3 regions of the Lysinibacillus sp. OF-1 genome follow, and region 3 is predicted to be linked to each of the others. Evidence: riboswitches for the same ligand, from Rfam matches in the RefSeq annotation. Region 3 holds a riboswitch; each other region holds the start of a gene.

The links. Region 3 has a riboswitch for lysine ahead of NV349_RS10705 (transporter substrate-binding domain-containing protein). Riboswitches for the same ligand answer to the same signal wherever they lie in the genome.
Region 1: another riboswitch for lysine. It lies ahead of NV349_RS16530 (aspartate kinase); the one in region 3 lies ahead of NV349_RS10705 (transporter substrate-binding domain-containing protein).
Region 2: another riboswitch for lysine. It lies ahead of NV349_RS01315 (amino acid permease); the one in region 3 lies ahead of NV349_RS10705 (transporter substrate-binding domain-containing protein).

The regions. Positions count from the first base shown of each region.
Region 1 covers NZ_CP102798.1:3,364,836-3,370,167, reverse strand. The annotation lists gene uvrC (excinuclease ABC subunit UvrC) at 39-1,829, shown strand; lysine riboswitch at 1,939-2,117, shown strand; gene NV349_RS16530 (aspartate kinase) at 2,231-3,457, shown strand; gene NV349_RS16525 (YslB family protein) at 3,553-3,987, opposite strand; gene NV349_RS16520 (succinate dehydrogenase cytochrome b558 subunit) at 4,260-4,868, shown strand; gene sdhA (succinate dehydrogenase flavoprotein subunit) at 4,935-5,332, shown strand, end outside.
Region 2 covers NZ_CP102798.1:270,884-276,215, reverse strand. The annotation lists gene NV349_RS01315 (amino acid permease) at 7-1,470, opposite strand; lysine riboswitch at 1,553-1,729, opposite strand; gene NV349_RS01310 (CynX/NimT family MFS transporter) at 1,906-3,114, shown strand; gene NV349_RS01305 (hypothetical protein) at 3,181-3,711, opposite strand; gene NV349_RS01300 (nitric oxide synthase oxygenase) at 3,737-4,783, opposite strand; tRNA gene NV349_RS01295 (tRNA-Glu) at 5,102-5,173, opposite strand; tRNA gene NV349_RS01290 (tRNA-Asn) at 5,175-5,251, opposite strand; tRNA gene NV349_RS01285 (tRNA-Ile) at 5,259-5,332, opposite strand.
Region 3 covers NZ_CP102798.1:2,204,201-2,209,532, reverse strand. The annotation lists gene NV349_RS10715 (amino acid ABC transporter ATP-binding protein) at 232-963, opposite strand; gene NV349_RS10710 (amino acid ABC transporter permease) at 976-1,701, opposite strand; gene NV349_RS10705 (transporter substrate-binding domain-containing protein) at 1,872-2,729, opposite strand; lysine riboswitch at 2,848-3,034, opposite strand; gene odhB (2-oxoglutarate dehydrogenase complex dihydrolipoyllysine-residue succinyltransferase) at 3,377-4,636, opposite strand; gene NV349_RS10695 (2-oxoglutarate dehydrogenase E1 component) at 4,731-5,332, opposite strand, start outside.

The DNA.
Region 1 (5,332 bases), 1.2 Mb from region 3:
ATTGAGAGGGATTTTTACGTAGGGGGGGCAGGTAGGTAATGAACGATTTAATCAAGCGTAAACTAGATATTTTACCGGATCAGCCTGGCTGCTATTTGATGAAGGATCGTCAAGGGACAATCATTTATGTGGGCAAAGCGAAAATACTGAAAAACCGTGTACGTTCTTATTTTACGGGAACACATGAAGGCAAAACACAAAGGCTTGTCGGTGAAATAGAAGATTTTGAGTATATCGTGACATCATCTAATATTGAAGCACTTATTTTAGAGCTGAATCTCATTAAATTACATGATCCAAAATACAATGTCATGCTAACAGATGATAAGACATATCCATATTTAAAAATTACGAATGAAAAACATCCACGTCTTATTACGACACGTAAGGTAAAAAAGGATAAGGCTAAATATTTTGGTCCTTACCCCAATGCTTATGCGGCAAGTGAAACGAAAAAGCTGTTGGATCGATTGTATCCATTGCGCAAATGTGTCCAATTGCCTTCCAAAGTTTGCTTGTATTATCATATGGGGCAATGTTTAGCACCTTGTGTAAAAGAAATTAATGGTCAGGTTTATCAAGAGATGATTGAGGATATGACGAAGTTTCTAAATGGTGGTGTCGAGGCAGTCAAAAAAGAGCTTGAAGTTAAAATGCTTGCAGCTGCTGAAAACTTAGAATTTGAGCGAGCGAAGGAGTTTCGCGATCAGATTGCACATATTGATACGGTCATGCAGAAACAAAAAATAGTATCAAGTGATACAACGAACCGCGATGTATTTGGCTATGCCGTCGAAAAAGGCTGGATGTGTGTGCAAGTTTTCTTTGTTCGCCAAGGAAAGCTGATTGAGCGTGATGTCTCGGTTTTCCCAATTTATCAAGATGCTGAGGAAGAGTTTTTAACATTTGTTGGCCGCTTTTATGAAAAACCAGAGCATATTAAGCCGAAAGAAATTTTTATTCCACAAGCAATTGATGCAGCCATCTTAACGGAGTTATTAGAGCTTAAAGTTCTTACACCAAAAAGAGGTCAAAAGAGGGAATTGGTTGAATTAGCAACTAAAAATGCTGAGATTGCTGTGGCAGCTAAATTCCAGCTAATTGAACGGCAGGAAGAACGGACAATTGGTGCTTGTGAGGCACTTGGTGAAGCAATAGGTATTTCAACGCCATTACGAATTGAGGCATTTGACAATAGTCATATGCATGGCACGGATGCTGTATCGGCTATGGTTGTCTTCATTGATGGAAAGCCTGCGAAAAAGGAATATCGTAAATACAAAACGCGTACGGCTGCAAAGCATGATGATTACGGTGCGATGCAAGAGGTTATACGTCGGCGATATTCGCGTGTCTTAAAGGAAGGCTTGCCATTGCCAGATTTGGTCTTAATTGATGGTGGCAAGGGGCAAATGGAAGTCGCCCGTGAAGTACTAGAAGATGAGCTTGGACTTGTTATACCGATTGCAGGTTTAGCAAAAGATGATAAGCATAATACGTCGCAGCTATTGTTTGGTGATCCACCAGAAGTAATTGCCTTAAAGCGTACTAGTGATGGCTTTTATTTATTACAACGAATTCAGGACGAAGTTCACCGCTTTGCTATTACCTTCTTGCGCCAACAGCATGAGAAGCATGCCATTCAATCGGTGTTAGACCATATTGAAGGTGTGGGGCCAAAACGCAAGCAGCAGTTGCTCAAACATTTTGGTTCAGTTAAGAAAATTCGAGAGGCGAGCGAGCTAGCTTTGCAGGAGGCAGGAATACCTGCTAATTTAGCGAGCCAAATTTATAGCTATTTTCAGCAAGAGTCATTGTCAAAGGAATAGACATGTGCTAAGGTTGTAAATAACATTGTTCGTCAATGTGATGAATAGCGAACTGGTGTGGCTAGCATGTTGACGCCAGCGTTAAACCAATTGAATACATTCACTTTATGGTGATGATAGAGGTGCAAGATTCAAGAGTAACACAATGGAGGATGAACAAGTCCAGAGATCGTGTGTGAAAGGGGAGCTTGCCGAAGTATAGCATTGTTGTTTCCTTTGTTGTACTGGTTTTACATTTAAGAAATGTAAGATTGTCGATTCTAAAAGTTTCGGAGAGCTATCACACATGCACAAGTTACGATCATTGTACATGTTATAGGCAGCTTTCACGTTATGTGGAGGCTGCCTTTTAGTTTTCTAGAAGCAGGTGAAATATATGACTGGAAAGGAGAACGCAAGAAATGGCTAAAATAGTGATGAAGTTTGGAGGGGCTGCACTAGCTTCTACTGAACAAATCCAAGAGGCAGCAAGGAAGGCGATTGCTGAAAAGGACAGAGGCTTCGATGTAGTCGTGGTCGTTGCAGCAATGGGACACACAATGAAAGATGTGCAAACGATGGTACATCAACTAACGGACGAAGTGCCCAAACGAGAATTAGCTGCAGTCGTGTCTACGGGCTCTCAATTATCCAGCGCTTTATTTGCCATCGCATTACAGGAAGCGGGCTATGAGGCAGTGTCCTTAACTGGATGGCAAGCAGGTATACATACAGATTGTAAGTATCGTCATGCACGTATTGACTATATCGATGACAGTCGTATTGAAGAACATCTTGTACAGGGACAAATTGTAGTGATTGCTGGAGAACAGGGTATTGATGAGGAACAAAATATTACTACACTTGGCAAAGGCGGAGCTGAAACAACAGCTATAGCACTCGCGGTAGCATTGGAAGCAGAGCGAACTGATATGTACACAAATGTTGACGGTGTTTATACAGCAGATCCACGCTATGTCAGCAAAGCTCAAAAGCTGCAGGAAATCTCCTATGATGAAATGCTGGAGTTATCTAATTTAGGATCACATGTTATTCATCCTCGTGCAGTGGAGTTAGCAAAAAAATTTCAAATGCCCGTTATTATACGCTCTAGCTTAGTAGAGTCAGTAGGTACTTTATTGAAGGAGGAAGTGGAAATGGAGAAAAATTTAGTCGTCCGTGGTGTAGCCTTTGAGTCAGATATTATCCGTTTAACAGTGGGGTATGATGCGTATGCCGATGGTGCATTGGCAGATATGTTTACAATCCTTGCAGAAAACCGCATTAATGTAGATATTATTGTACAGGCAATCATTGATGGCTTAAAACCAACTGTGTCTTTTTCCATTTTAAAAGAAGAATTTGCGGAAACATTGCGTGTTCTAGAAGATAGTAAATTGTCACTTGGCTTTAGTTTTGCTGACTTTGAAATAGGGTTGGCGAAGGTTTCTATCATTGGTTCAGGTATGGCCTCTAATCCAGGTGTGGCTGCTCGCATGTTTGATCGATTACGTCGTGAAGATATCCCTATAAAAATGGTTAGTACGTCTGAAATAAAAGTGTCTGTTGTTGTACCACAGGATGATATGATTCGTGCAGCAAATGCCTTGCATGATGAATTCAATTTAGAGCAAGCACTTTATATATAATAATAGAAGAAACAGTATTTTATGTAATAGTCCGAAATTAAAGGAAGAAAAAAGAAGGATTGTCATCCCGTTGAATAGGGAGACAATCCTTTTCATCATTCAGTAGGGATGGTATTCATAATACGTTCCTTGACATCCCATTTGACTGTAAACATGACATAGTGCTGCTTTTCTCGCTTTTCATCATAGCATTCTGTAAGGTAGCCTTTAGCTAATTGAATTTGCTCTGCTATAAATCCTGCTTCCAGTCTAAAGCTTCGTTGTTTGATTTGCAATATTTCAGGGTCATTTGTCAATTGGAAAATGCGACCATCCTTTGATTCCTTCATGAGCTCTAGTGTACCCCAGCAGGCATCTGCGAAAAATGCGATAAGTTCGTCTTGACTTTTGCATGGGAACTTGCGAGCAAGCTCTTTACCTGCCCAATAAAGGACATCATTCTCATGTTTACCAAGGATAGAAGATAGAATATGATCGCGAATGAGCTCATAACCAAATGATGAAATTGTAGGAGATGGAGTGTTTAACATTGTTATCCTTCTTTCTTAGAATTTTCTTAAAATTCAACAGTAATAAAGTAATGATAGATTTTTCGAGAAAAAACAACGCATCATGTACTAGATTAGTTCTTTAATAAGCTCTATGAAAAACTCCGAGTTGCCTTGACGCTCGTAGCTCTTGAGAGTACAATAAACATGTCATAATATTGTACCATGATGAAATACACAGTCAATGAAGTATCATTTACAAAATGATGACTTCTTTTGTTGTGCTATTTTAAGTACTAAGGGGGGTAACAGTCTTGTCGAAAGATCGAGAGTTTTTATGGCGTCGCTTACATTCTCTACTTGGTATCATTCCAGTAGGTCTGTTTTTAACGATGCACCTGTTCATTAACTTTACAGCAACAGGCGGGGCAGAAAGTTACAACGATGCTACCGCAGTAATGGAAAAGATTCCATTCCTTATCCTAGTTGAATGGATTGTCATCTATATTCCATTAATGTTCCACGCATTCTATGGTGTCTACATTGCATTCACTGCTACACCAAACACAGGACGTTTCAGCACATACCGTAACTGGATGTTCTCTTTACAACGTTTCACTGGTGTATTCCTAGTGATTTTCATTGCATGGCATATTTTCCAAACTCGTATTCAAAAAGCACTTGGCACACACGTTGATTACGACATGATGGCGAATATCGTTGCTAATCCATTCATGCTTGGATTCTACATTGTTGGTATTTTATCAGCAACTTTCCACTTATCTAACGGTTTATGGGCATTCCTAGTAAGCTGGGGTATTACACAATCTCCTCAGTCTCAAAAGATTGCTACTTACGTAACAAACATTATTTTCGTAATTCTAAGTGTAGTTGGTGTGGCTGCTATTTTAGCTTTCGTATAATTCAATAGAAGCTACGATAGAGTAACAGCAATCATTGCAATTTTTTAAGAGGAGTGAGAAATAATCATGGCGAAAAGCAAAATAATTGTTGTCGGCGGTGGTCTTGCCGGTCTGATGGCAACGATTAAAGCAGCTGAAGTTGGTACTGAAGTTGATTTATTCTCATTAGTTCCTGTAAAACGCTCACACTCTGTTTGTGCGCAAGGCGGAATTAATGGTGCGGTAAATACAAAAGGTGAAGGGGATTCTCCATGGATTCACTTTGATGATACTGTATATGGTGGGGACTTCTTAGCGAACCAACCACCAGTAAAAGGTATGTGTGACGCAGCACCTGGCATTATCCACTTAATGGACCGTATGGGTGTTATGTTCAACCGTACACCAGAAGGACTTTTAGATTTCCGTCGTTTTGGCGGTACTTTAATGCACCGTACAGCTTTCTCTGGTGCAACAACTGGTCA
Region 2 (5,332 bases), 1.9 Mb from region 3:
TACTATTTAATCTTCCACTTTTAAATCACATTCTTGAAGTGAAAGCATTTTTGTTTTGTGCTTGATTTTGTAGCCAAACCATAACAGTAAAAATAGTGGGATTCCAACATAAGAAACTAATATCCCATACCAATCAATTTGGTCTCCCGTAAAGGCCGTGTAATTTTGCCCAATGACCACAATCATACAAACAGTAAAGGCAAATAGTGGTCCAAACGGGTACAATTTTGCTCTATAAGGTAATAGCTTTGGATCTAGGCCCTGTGCCTCAAATGCACGACGGAAGCGATAATGACTAAAGGCAATGCCGAGCCATGCAATAAAACCAGACATACCAGAGGCGTTTAACAGCCAAATATAAACAACGCCATCACCAAAGAAAGACGCTAAAAAAGCTAAGCAACCTACAGCTAATGTTGCCATCAATGCATAAATTGGTATTCCTCGACGACTTAGCTTTGTGAAGAACTTAGGCGCATGTCCATCCACTGCTAATTGCCATAGCATACGTGATGATGCATAAAGCCCTGAATTTCCAGCTGACAGCATAGCCGTTAAAATAATGGCATTCATTAACGAAGCTGCAAAGGCAATACCTAAGCGGTCAAACACTAATGTAAACGGTGATACTGCGATATCTTCTGATAATAAGCGTTCATCTGTAAATGGAATCAACATTCCGATTGCACCAATTGCTAAAATATAAAACAAAAGAATACGCCAGAATACGGATTTAACAGCCTTTGGAATATTTTTTCCTGGATCGTCTGTTTCACCTGCTGTAATCCCAAGTAACTCTGTTCCTTGGAATGAAAATCCGGCTGCTAGGAAAATTCCAAATGTAGCTAGGAAGCCACCGTGAAATGGTCCATCACTAATAAAGAAATTAGTAAAGCCTACAGGTGCCTGTCCACCTAAAATACCAAAAATCATTAATAAACTGATAATAATAAAAACAATGACTGTCACTACTTTAATCATCGCAAACCAATATTCACTTTCTCCATAGCTCTTTACAGAAAGTAAATTAAATGACAGTACAACAGCAATAAATAATACTGTCCAAAGGGCTGATGAACTATCAGGGAACCAATATTTCATAATTAAGGATACTGCCGCAATTTCTGCTGCAATAGTGATTGCCCAGTTATACCAATAGTTCCAGCCTAATGCAAAGCCTAGTGCTGGATCTACAAATTTTGTTGCATACGTACTAAATGAACCGGATGATGGCATATAGGCAGCCATTTCCCCTAAGCTTGTCATTAAAAAGTACACCATAATACCGATTAGGGCGTAGGCAAGCAATGCACCACCAGGTCCAGCTTGTGCAATGGCACCACCACTGGCTAAAAATAGTCCCGTACCAATTGTACCGCCTAAAGAAATCATTGTGATATGACGGCTTTTCAATTCTTTTTTCAGCTTTGGCGCTTTATGTCCGAGCTGATTTACTTTTATTTCACTCACGATATAGCTTCCTTCCTATTTACGAGGCAAAAAAATGCCATCACATATACACTGTGATGGCTAAGTTAATCCTCAGTTTTTCCTAAATGATAGCTCAACACGTTGTGCAAACGTGACAGTTCTGTTCCTTTCGGAGACAGCCCCAGCATGAGGTTTTCAAGTCCCCTCACACTTCGGCAATATTCCCTTTCAGCTAATCTCATCAATGCTTGTCATTTCCATTAGCATACTTATAAATATCGCGACCTCTACCTCAATACAAACATGAGGCATATAATTATTAAATTTATGATGCTTATTATATTAGCATAAGACCTTTGACATTTCAATATAACAATAAATGTTCTGTATTTTGTGAATCTTCTACTATTTTTATTAGTTTGTTAAAGTGTTATAGTAGTTCAATTAGAGCGGTTACGAACAGGGGGATTTATTTTGACTACAAATGATCATTCCGCTAGTTTTCCGAGTAAAAAAATTAGCTGGAGGGGAACAACCTTACTTTTAGTCTTCGGAGTTATCTTTATAGCCTCTACATTAAGAATGCCACTAACTGTTGTTGGCCCTATTATATCATTTATCCGTGACGATCTTGGTATTTCTAATGTACTTGCAGGCTTTCTAACAACGATTCCATTGCTCGCTTTTGCTACCATCTCACCATTTGCGCCCGTTGTAGCACGCAAACTAGGGCTTGAGCTAACACTATTTTTATCCACTATTTTATTAGCCTTGGGGATTGTTCTACGTTCCCTTGGTACAACGGGGTTACTTGTATTTGGTACTGTACTAATCGGCATAGCGATATCATTTGGAAATGTGCTGATTCCAGGATTATTAAAATTAAAATTTCCATACCATGTTGGTTTATTAATGGCATTTTTCACTATGTCGATGAACTTAACGGCTGGGCTTGGCGCAGGTATTAGCTATCCTATAGCCAATTCATCATTTGGCTGGCAAGGAGCGCTGTCCATTGCACTTGTACTAGTGGTCGTAACGATTTTAATTTGGATACCTCAATTGAAATCAAATAAACCTGAGCCAGCCACTACCTCTAAAATGACGAGTACACCCTTATGGAAGTCACCTGTTACTTGGGCTGTCACAGGTGCAATGGGATTACAGTCTTTATTATTTTATACGACTGCTGCTTGGATTCCCGAAATCTACATCGCCCAGGGATTGGCTCCTGACAAAGCTGGTTGGATGTTTTCTATCATGCAATTTTCACAAGTACCAATGGCATTGGCTGTGCCTATCATTGCAAGTAAAATGGCTTCTCAAAGACCTCTTGTAGTGATGTTTACATTCTTCTATTTAATAGGCTTTACTGGAGTTGTCATGGAGTGGACAAGTCTTGGGGTACTGTGGATGATTCTTTTAGGTTTAGCAGGAGGTTCTTCATTTGCCTTAGCGATGATGTTCTTTACACTTCGTACACGCACGGCATTTGAGGCAGCAGATTTATCAGGCTTTGCACAATCATTAGGTTATTTATTTGCCGCCATTGGCCCTATTCTTTTTGGCTACTTACATGATTTATTTGGTGGCTGGAATATTGCTGGTTGGCTCTTTGTAGCTGTGGCGACCATTCTTTTCTTTTGCTCAATGAGAGCTTCTAAAGACGAATATGTCCATTAAAATAAAGCAGATGGGATAACTGCTCATATTTCCCATCTGCTTTACTTCTATATAGGTATAGACGTTTTATTTGTCCAATTGCTGTAGTAAGGTTAGCAGTTCAGTAAGACGGTCTGCTGTTTCTTTGTTGTGAGCTATAACTGCTGCAAAAATAGGAACAGCCTCTTGTAAGAGTATATAACTAAAATAATAATAGCTTACAAAAGCTTTCTGCTCATAACCCTTTGGCGTTTCCTCCTCCCATTCCAGCTCATCATTCTCTTCGTGATCCATCCATAAATATTTGACATCTAACAGCTCCTGCATAGTTTGAACTGAATAGGATGGGTCTAGATAATCTTCAGAAATTGCATGTGCCACAGCTAAATAAAGCTCTACTTCTTGTACAGAGACATCCCCCGTATTTTTGCTAGCAAGCTTTTTTAGAAGGACAAGCAAAGCCCATGGTGTGACCTGCCATAGTGTACCTTGATGCTCCACTAACTCAGCTAGCTCTGTATATTGCTCCTGTTCAATCAGCTGAGGGATAGCCGTTCCTCTTCCATAAGGTGTCGTCAATTGTAACCACGGGATACTCGGAATTTGCTCATTCAACATAGCGTTTCGTCCTCTCCACAATCAGTTAATAGCATGGTTTTTGATAAAAATAATTGGGTGTATGATAAATATTGACATAAGGTTTATGGAAAATATGAGTCGTTGCGGGCGAAAGTGGTGGGATTAGCCATGTCCAGTTGCCTGTAACGTCTCGTCCTGCTGATTCCTCTGCTTCTTCAAACAATTTAAACTGCTGAGCAGCTGTATGATGATCGACAATGCTCACGCCTTGTTCTTTAAAAGAATGAAGGACAGCAATATTAAGCTCCACTAATGCACGATCACGCCAAAGTGAAGCTTGCTTGGTTGTATCAAGATTAAAAACCTCCGCAATAGCTGGTAGCATATTATAACGGTCATGATCTGCTAAATTACGTGCACCGATTTCTGTCCCCATATACCAGCCATTAAAGGGTGCGGCTTGGAAATCAATGCCTGCCATTTGAAAACGCATACTTGAAATTATGGGTACAGCATACCATTTCATTCCTAATTTCTCTACATCCACTGACTCTGGATGACGAATTGGCACCTCTAAAATATATTCTACAGGAATTGTAAACAGCTGCGGAGCTCGCTCATCTACTTGTATAACAAGAGGTAACACATCGAATGGTGTCCTCTCACTTTTCCAACCTAACGATTCACATACTTTAGTAAAAACAATAGAATGTGCATCACCAATAACGCCAGCTTCCGTTTCATAGCCTGCATAACGAATTAGCTGATGATTCCATATACGCACTCTGTTCGAAGCAAATACTGTTATTGTTGGACGGATTTTTCCACTATTTGTTGCATAATCGATATGCTCCAGTAGTTTTTGAAAAATATCCTGTTCATCTAAAACGGCACGTGCATCTACTACATGCAATGATTGCCAAAACAGACGACCAATACATTTGTTACTATTACGCCACGCCACCCGTGCACCAAAAGCTAGCTCCTCTGTTGTTGGGTCGTACTCACCTGCATTCTTAATCTGTTGTAATCTATTCGCTAACCAACGTTCTGATTCATCTTGTTCTGTCTGATATAAACTTAAAAATTGCTGGATCTCCTGTATATTCATTTCGATTCCTCCACTTATCCTCATATTAGAGGAACAAAACGACAAGCACCACGAAAATAGCTATAAAAAAACATACATATTGCATATATGAAATAGTTTGTTCAAATTTATAATGAATCGAATCATGATTAGAAGATATTGTGAATGAAGAAGGAAAAGAGGTGGGCGACATCTTATAGAAAGGAGAAACAAAATATTAGTCATGTAAAAAAGCTACTGAACCATTGATAGCGGATTCGTAGCTTTCACTCTTTACTAATGTATCATTTATTGATAAAAGAAAAAGCATGTAACACAATATTTGTGCTACATGCTTGATGACCCGTACGGGATTCGAACCCGTGTTACCGCCGTGAAAGGGCGGTGTCTTAACCACTTGACCAACGGGCCGTGGCTCCGAAGGCAGGACTCGAACCTGCGACAACCTGATTAACAGTCAGGTGCTACTACCAACTGAGCTACTTCGGAATAATGATGGGCCTAAATGGACTCGAACCATCGACCTCACGCTTATCAGGCGTGCGCTCTAACCAGCTGAGCTATAGGCCC
Region 3 (5,332 bases):
ATGTCTATTGCTTATTTTATAATATTTTTGGGCTTTTGTGGAGAAAAAAGAAAGACTATAGCTATTCTATCCAAAAAAAATGACTATTTGAGGTGTTATGATGAGTTTTGGTGGTGTACCGCAATGGTTTTTTATTATTGCTGTAGCATTTGCAATCTGCTTTGTTCTTTATGCAGAATGGAATTCTAGAAAATAAGTGAGTCCAATAAATCGGACTCACTTTTTCTATGCTTATTTTAATGTCCGCTTTAAAAATTCTTTTGTCCGTTCATGCTGAGGGTTTACTAATACTTGTGATGGCGGGCCTTCCTCGACAATGATGCCTTTATCCATAAAGACGACACGATCTGCCACCTCTTTGGCAAACTCCATCTCATGTGTCACGATTAACATTGTATTCCCCTCAGTGGCTAACTGTCGCATCACCTTTAATACCTCACCGACCATTTCTGGGTCTAATGCCGAAGTCGGTTCATCAAATAGCATGACATCTGGATTCATTGACAATGCTCGAGCGATAGCCACACGCTGCTTTTGCCCCCCTGAAAGCTGACGAGGCTTGGCGTTCACATATTGATCCATACCAACGATATTCAAATATTTAAGCGCCGTTTCTTCTGCTTCTTTCTTTGATCGCTTCAATACTTTGATTTGGCCCACTGTGCAATTGTTTAACACATTGTGATTGTTAAATAAATTGAATTGCTGGAATACCATTCCTAGATGTGTACGATATTCTTGAATATTGTGCTTATCATCTAAAATGTCTTCCCCTTTATAAATAATTTGACCACCACTTGGCGTTTCTAATAAATTGATGCAACGAAGTAATGTTGATTTACCAGAACCAGAAGAGCCAATTAAACAAACGACTTCGCCTTTTTCTACTTGGAAATTTACATCTTTTAACACTTGGTTACGTCCAAATGATTTACTTAAATGTTCAATCTTAATCACTGCCATTTGTGCGTCCCCCTATACAGCTTCTTTTTGTTCTTTTTGATAGGCATCAGGTCCATCTAGACGTTTTTCAACATAGAGAAGGATGCGAGATGCGGTAAATGTCATGATAAAATAAAGAATACATGCAACAAAGAATGATTCAAAATAACGGAAGTTGTTACCTGAAATTGATTTTGTTTGGAAGAATAATTCCGTTACCCCAATGACATTTAATACGGCTGTATCCTTAATATTCATAATTAATTGGTTACCTGTCGCTGGCAAGACATTGCGTGCTACTTGTGGTAAAACAACATGCAGCATGATTTGGAAGTGATTCATACCAATTGCCGACGCTGCCTCGTATTGACCATTATCAATCGAGACAATACCACCTCGAACAATTTCTGCCATATAGGCCCCTGTGTTAAGGGAAACGACTAAAATACCTGCTGTAATAAAATGCATATCGATACCAAATGCAATATCTAGTCCGTAGTAGACTACCATAGCCTGTACAATCATTGGTGTACCACGGAAAAATTCAACATAGCATGTCAGGATAAAATTAATAAGCTTTAAGCTATAAAATTTTAAACCTTTTTTACGAACTGGAATCGTATGCATAATTCCAATGAAAAATCCGATGAATGCACCAATAATTGTACTAATAATCGAAATCAGTAACGTATAATACGCACCTCGTAAAAACATTTGCCAGTTGTTTTCAATAATTGAAAGTATCCATTCAAGACTCATGATGTTCCTCCTAACAATGTCATGTTGCTTGCTTATTTCCTTCGTGTCCTAGCTATTTCTACTATTCTATGATTTGTTACGCTAGGACATTATCATTATGTAGAGAGGTTCTCATTTTGATAATGATGAAATGATCATGCACGGACCAGCAACTAGCCCGTGCCTTGTCATTATTGTGCTGCTGGTTGTTGAGAAATCGCTTCTTCCATAATCGCTTGACGATCGTCTTCCGAAATACCTTTTAGGATTTCGTTGATTTTTTCACGGTTTGCATCGTCTTTACGTAAGCCTACAGCAATCGAAGTATTGGAAAGATCCGTATCAAAGCCTTCTTCAAATGCGACATATGTGAACTTATCGTTGGCAGCAGCAGCGGAAATACCTTCTGGACGTTCTGCTACATAGCCATCAATTTTGCCAGCCTCTAAAGCGACACGCATTGCGGGGAAGCTTTCCATTGCTGTTTGTTTTTCTACACCGTTAATTTGATCAATAACGTTGTAGTTCGATGTATTTAATTGTGAAGTAATTTTAGCACCAGAGAAATCTTGAATCGATTTTGCATTTTCATACTTGCTACCTTTCTTAATAACCATAACGAAATCAGAAGTATAGTAGTTTTCTGTAAAATCAATCGTTTTCTTACGCTCTTCAGTTGGTGACATACCCGCGATAATCGCATCAATTTTGTTAGATTGTAGCGCTGGTACTAATCCGTCCCATTCCATTTTGACAATGACTAGCTCTTTGCCTAAGCCTTCAGCAATTTTTTTTGCCATTTGGACATCGTAGCCGCCTGCATACTCTGCATTATCAGCAATTTTCACTGCACCATTAGCATCACCTTGCTGTGTCCAGTTAAATGGTGGATAGCCAGCCTCCATTCCGATTCGGAATTCACCGCCACTTGCTTCCTTGTCAGCACCAGCATCACCTGAACCGCCATCCTTTTTGTCGCTAGTGCCACATCCAGCTAGCACAATTGCTGTCATGATAGAGATCATTACTAACAACCATTTTCTTTTCATAAAAAACTCCCCTTTTCTGTAAAAAAATAAGACAACTGTAATAAAAAAGACCTAAGTATATTGAACTTAGGTCTTACCTTGTATGACAGTTGCCCAAATCCTCACTATAATTTCCATTTTCCGAGATAGCACAACCTAGTAAATCTGGAAATCCATTTACTAGGACAGTCCTGCACTTATTCACTGCAGACCCAGCATAAAAGTACGAGCTCCTTTTATACTTCGGCGATATTTCCTTCTTCATTGCGTCTTCGCTTGCTTGAACTCAACAATGAACTAATAAATACCGCGCCTCTACCTCACTGGTAAACGTTAGTGAGGTTTGTTTATTTAATTGATATTTAGATACTACTATAAAACTAGTACACTCGTCAAGACAGTTTTAACATTTTTCTGACTAATGACAATATTAGGATATTGTTCGTTCTCTATTCATTTTAAATCGTTAAGCTTCTATCGATATTTCTGAAAATTAAAACAAATTTTTATTATAGAGTATGTGCTCTATGTGAGAAAAGTTGTGTTTATGTCTTTTTTGCTCCTCTAAACGATATAACATTAGTACTCTTTCAAACATAGAATCGATCAAAATCTTTCGTCATGCATAAAAAAACCCTGCTGAACATTGTTCGCAGGGTTGAATGGCATTATGAATTTAATAGTAAATCTTCAGGATTTTCGATTAATTCTTTAACTGTTTTTAAGAATCCTACAGAATCTTTTCCATCGATGATACGGTGATCGTAAGAAAGTGCTACATACATCATTGGACGGATTTGAACTTCACCATTTACTGCAACTGGACGGTTAACAATTGAGTGCATACCTAAAATACCAGCTTGCGTACCATTCATGATTGGAGTTGACATTAATGAACCGAATACACCACCATTTGTGATTGTGAATGATCCACCAGCCATGTCATTTAAGCCTAATTTTTTATCACGAGCTTTTGTCGCTAAGTTAGCGATATCTTTTTCGATTTCTGCAAAGTTTTTGCTGTTTGCATCGCGTACAACTGGTACAACTAAACCTTCTTCAGTTGATACAGCAATACCGATATCAAAGAAGTTATTTAAATGAATTTCATCGCCAGAGATTTGAGCGTTTACGTATGGGTATTTTTTTAGTGCCGCAACAACAGCTTTTGTGAAGAATGACATGAAACCAAGTTTGATGTCGTTTGCTTTTACAAACTCTTCTTGTTTACGTTTACGAAGTGCCATGATATTTGTCATGTCAATTTCGTTAAATGTTGTTAACATTGCTGTTGATTGTTTCACTTCTAATAAACGTTTAGCAATTGTTTGGCGACGACGGCTCATTTTTTCAACTGTTACACGGTCAGAATTAGCTGCTGGTGTAAATACTACTGGGCCACCTGAAGTTGCTACTGATGTAGGTGCTGCTACTGGTGCTACAGCTGGAGCTGTACCATGAGCTGCTACATCTTGTACACGTACACGTCCTTGTGGATCTACTGGAGATACTGCTGCAAGGTTGATACCTTTTTCACGAGCAAGACGACGTGCTGCTGGAGAGGCGATTACTCGCTCACCAGAAGTTTCTTCTACAACTGGAGCCGCTGCTACTGGTGCAGATGCTGCTTGTGGCGCTGCTGGAGCCGGAGCTGCTTCAGCTGGAGCCGCTGCAGGTGCAGGTGCTGCGCCTTCGCCTGCTTCTACTACTGCGATAACTTGACCAACTAGTACAGTATCGCCTTCTTCAGCTAAAATTTGTGTTAATACACCTGCTTCTTCAGAAATGATTTCAGCGTTTACTTTATCTGTTTCAAGTTCAACGATGAATTCACCTTTTTCAACGCGATCGCCCACTTTTTTTACCCACTGTGCGATACTACCTTCTGTAATCGATTCTGCTAATTCAGGGACTTTAATTTCAGCCACTTTCATTTCCTCCTTTGATTAACGTGCATGACGCACATAAAAGGGCTACTGCTTGAGGGCAAGTAGCCCGGTTTTTTCAAAAATTTATATGTGATTATTTAACCTTCACTGGCTCAGCAACTGCCGCTTCAATTAATGCTGCTTGTGCTGCTTTATGAGAATCTGCATCCCCTTCAGAAGTTGAGCTCATTGCAGGACGACCTACATAGCGAAGTTTTTTACCTTCTGAAAGTTCATATAATGTTTCTAATGCATAATTCCATGAGCCTTGGTTTTTAGGTTCTTCTTGTACCCAAACAATTTCTTTCACATTTGGATACTTAGCAATAATACCAGCAACTTGCTCTTTTGGGAATGGGTAAAGTTGTTCTACACGAATAATGTGTAAATGATCGAAGCCTTCTCCGTCTTTTACGCGATCCGCTAAGTCGATCATCACTTTACCAGTTCCTAAAACGATACGCTCTACAGCTTCTGGTTTAGCGCCTAAACCTGGTTGTTCAATCACTTCTTGGAATGAACCATTTGCTAATTGTTCAGCATTCGCCGCAGCTAATGGGTGACGTAATAGTGATTTTGGTGATACGACTACAAGTGGACGTACCCCTTCTGTACCTAATAACGCTGCTTGACGGCGTAATAAATGATAGTAGTTACCTGCGTTTGAACAGTTCGCTACAAACCAGTTGTTTTCAG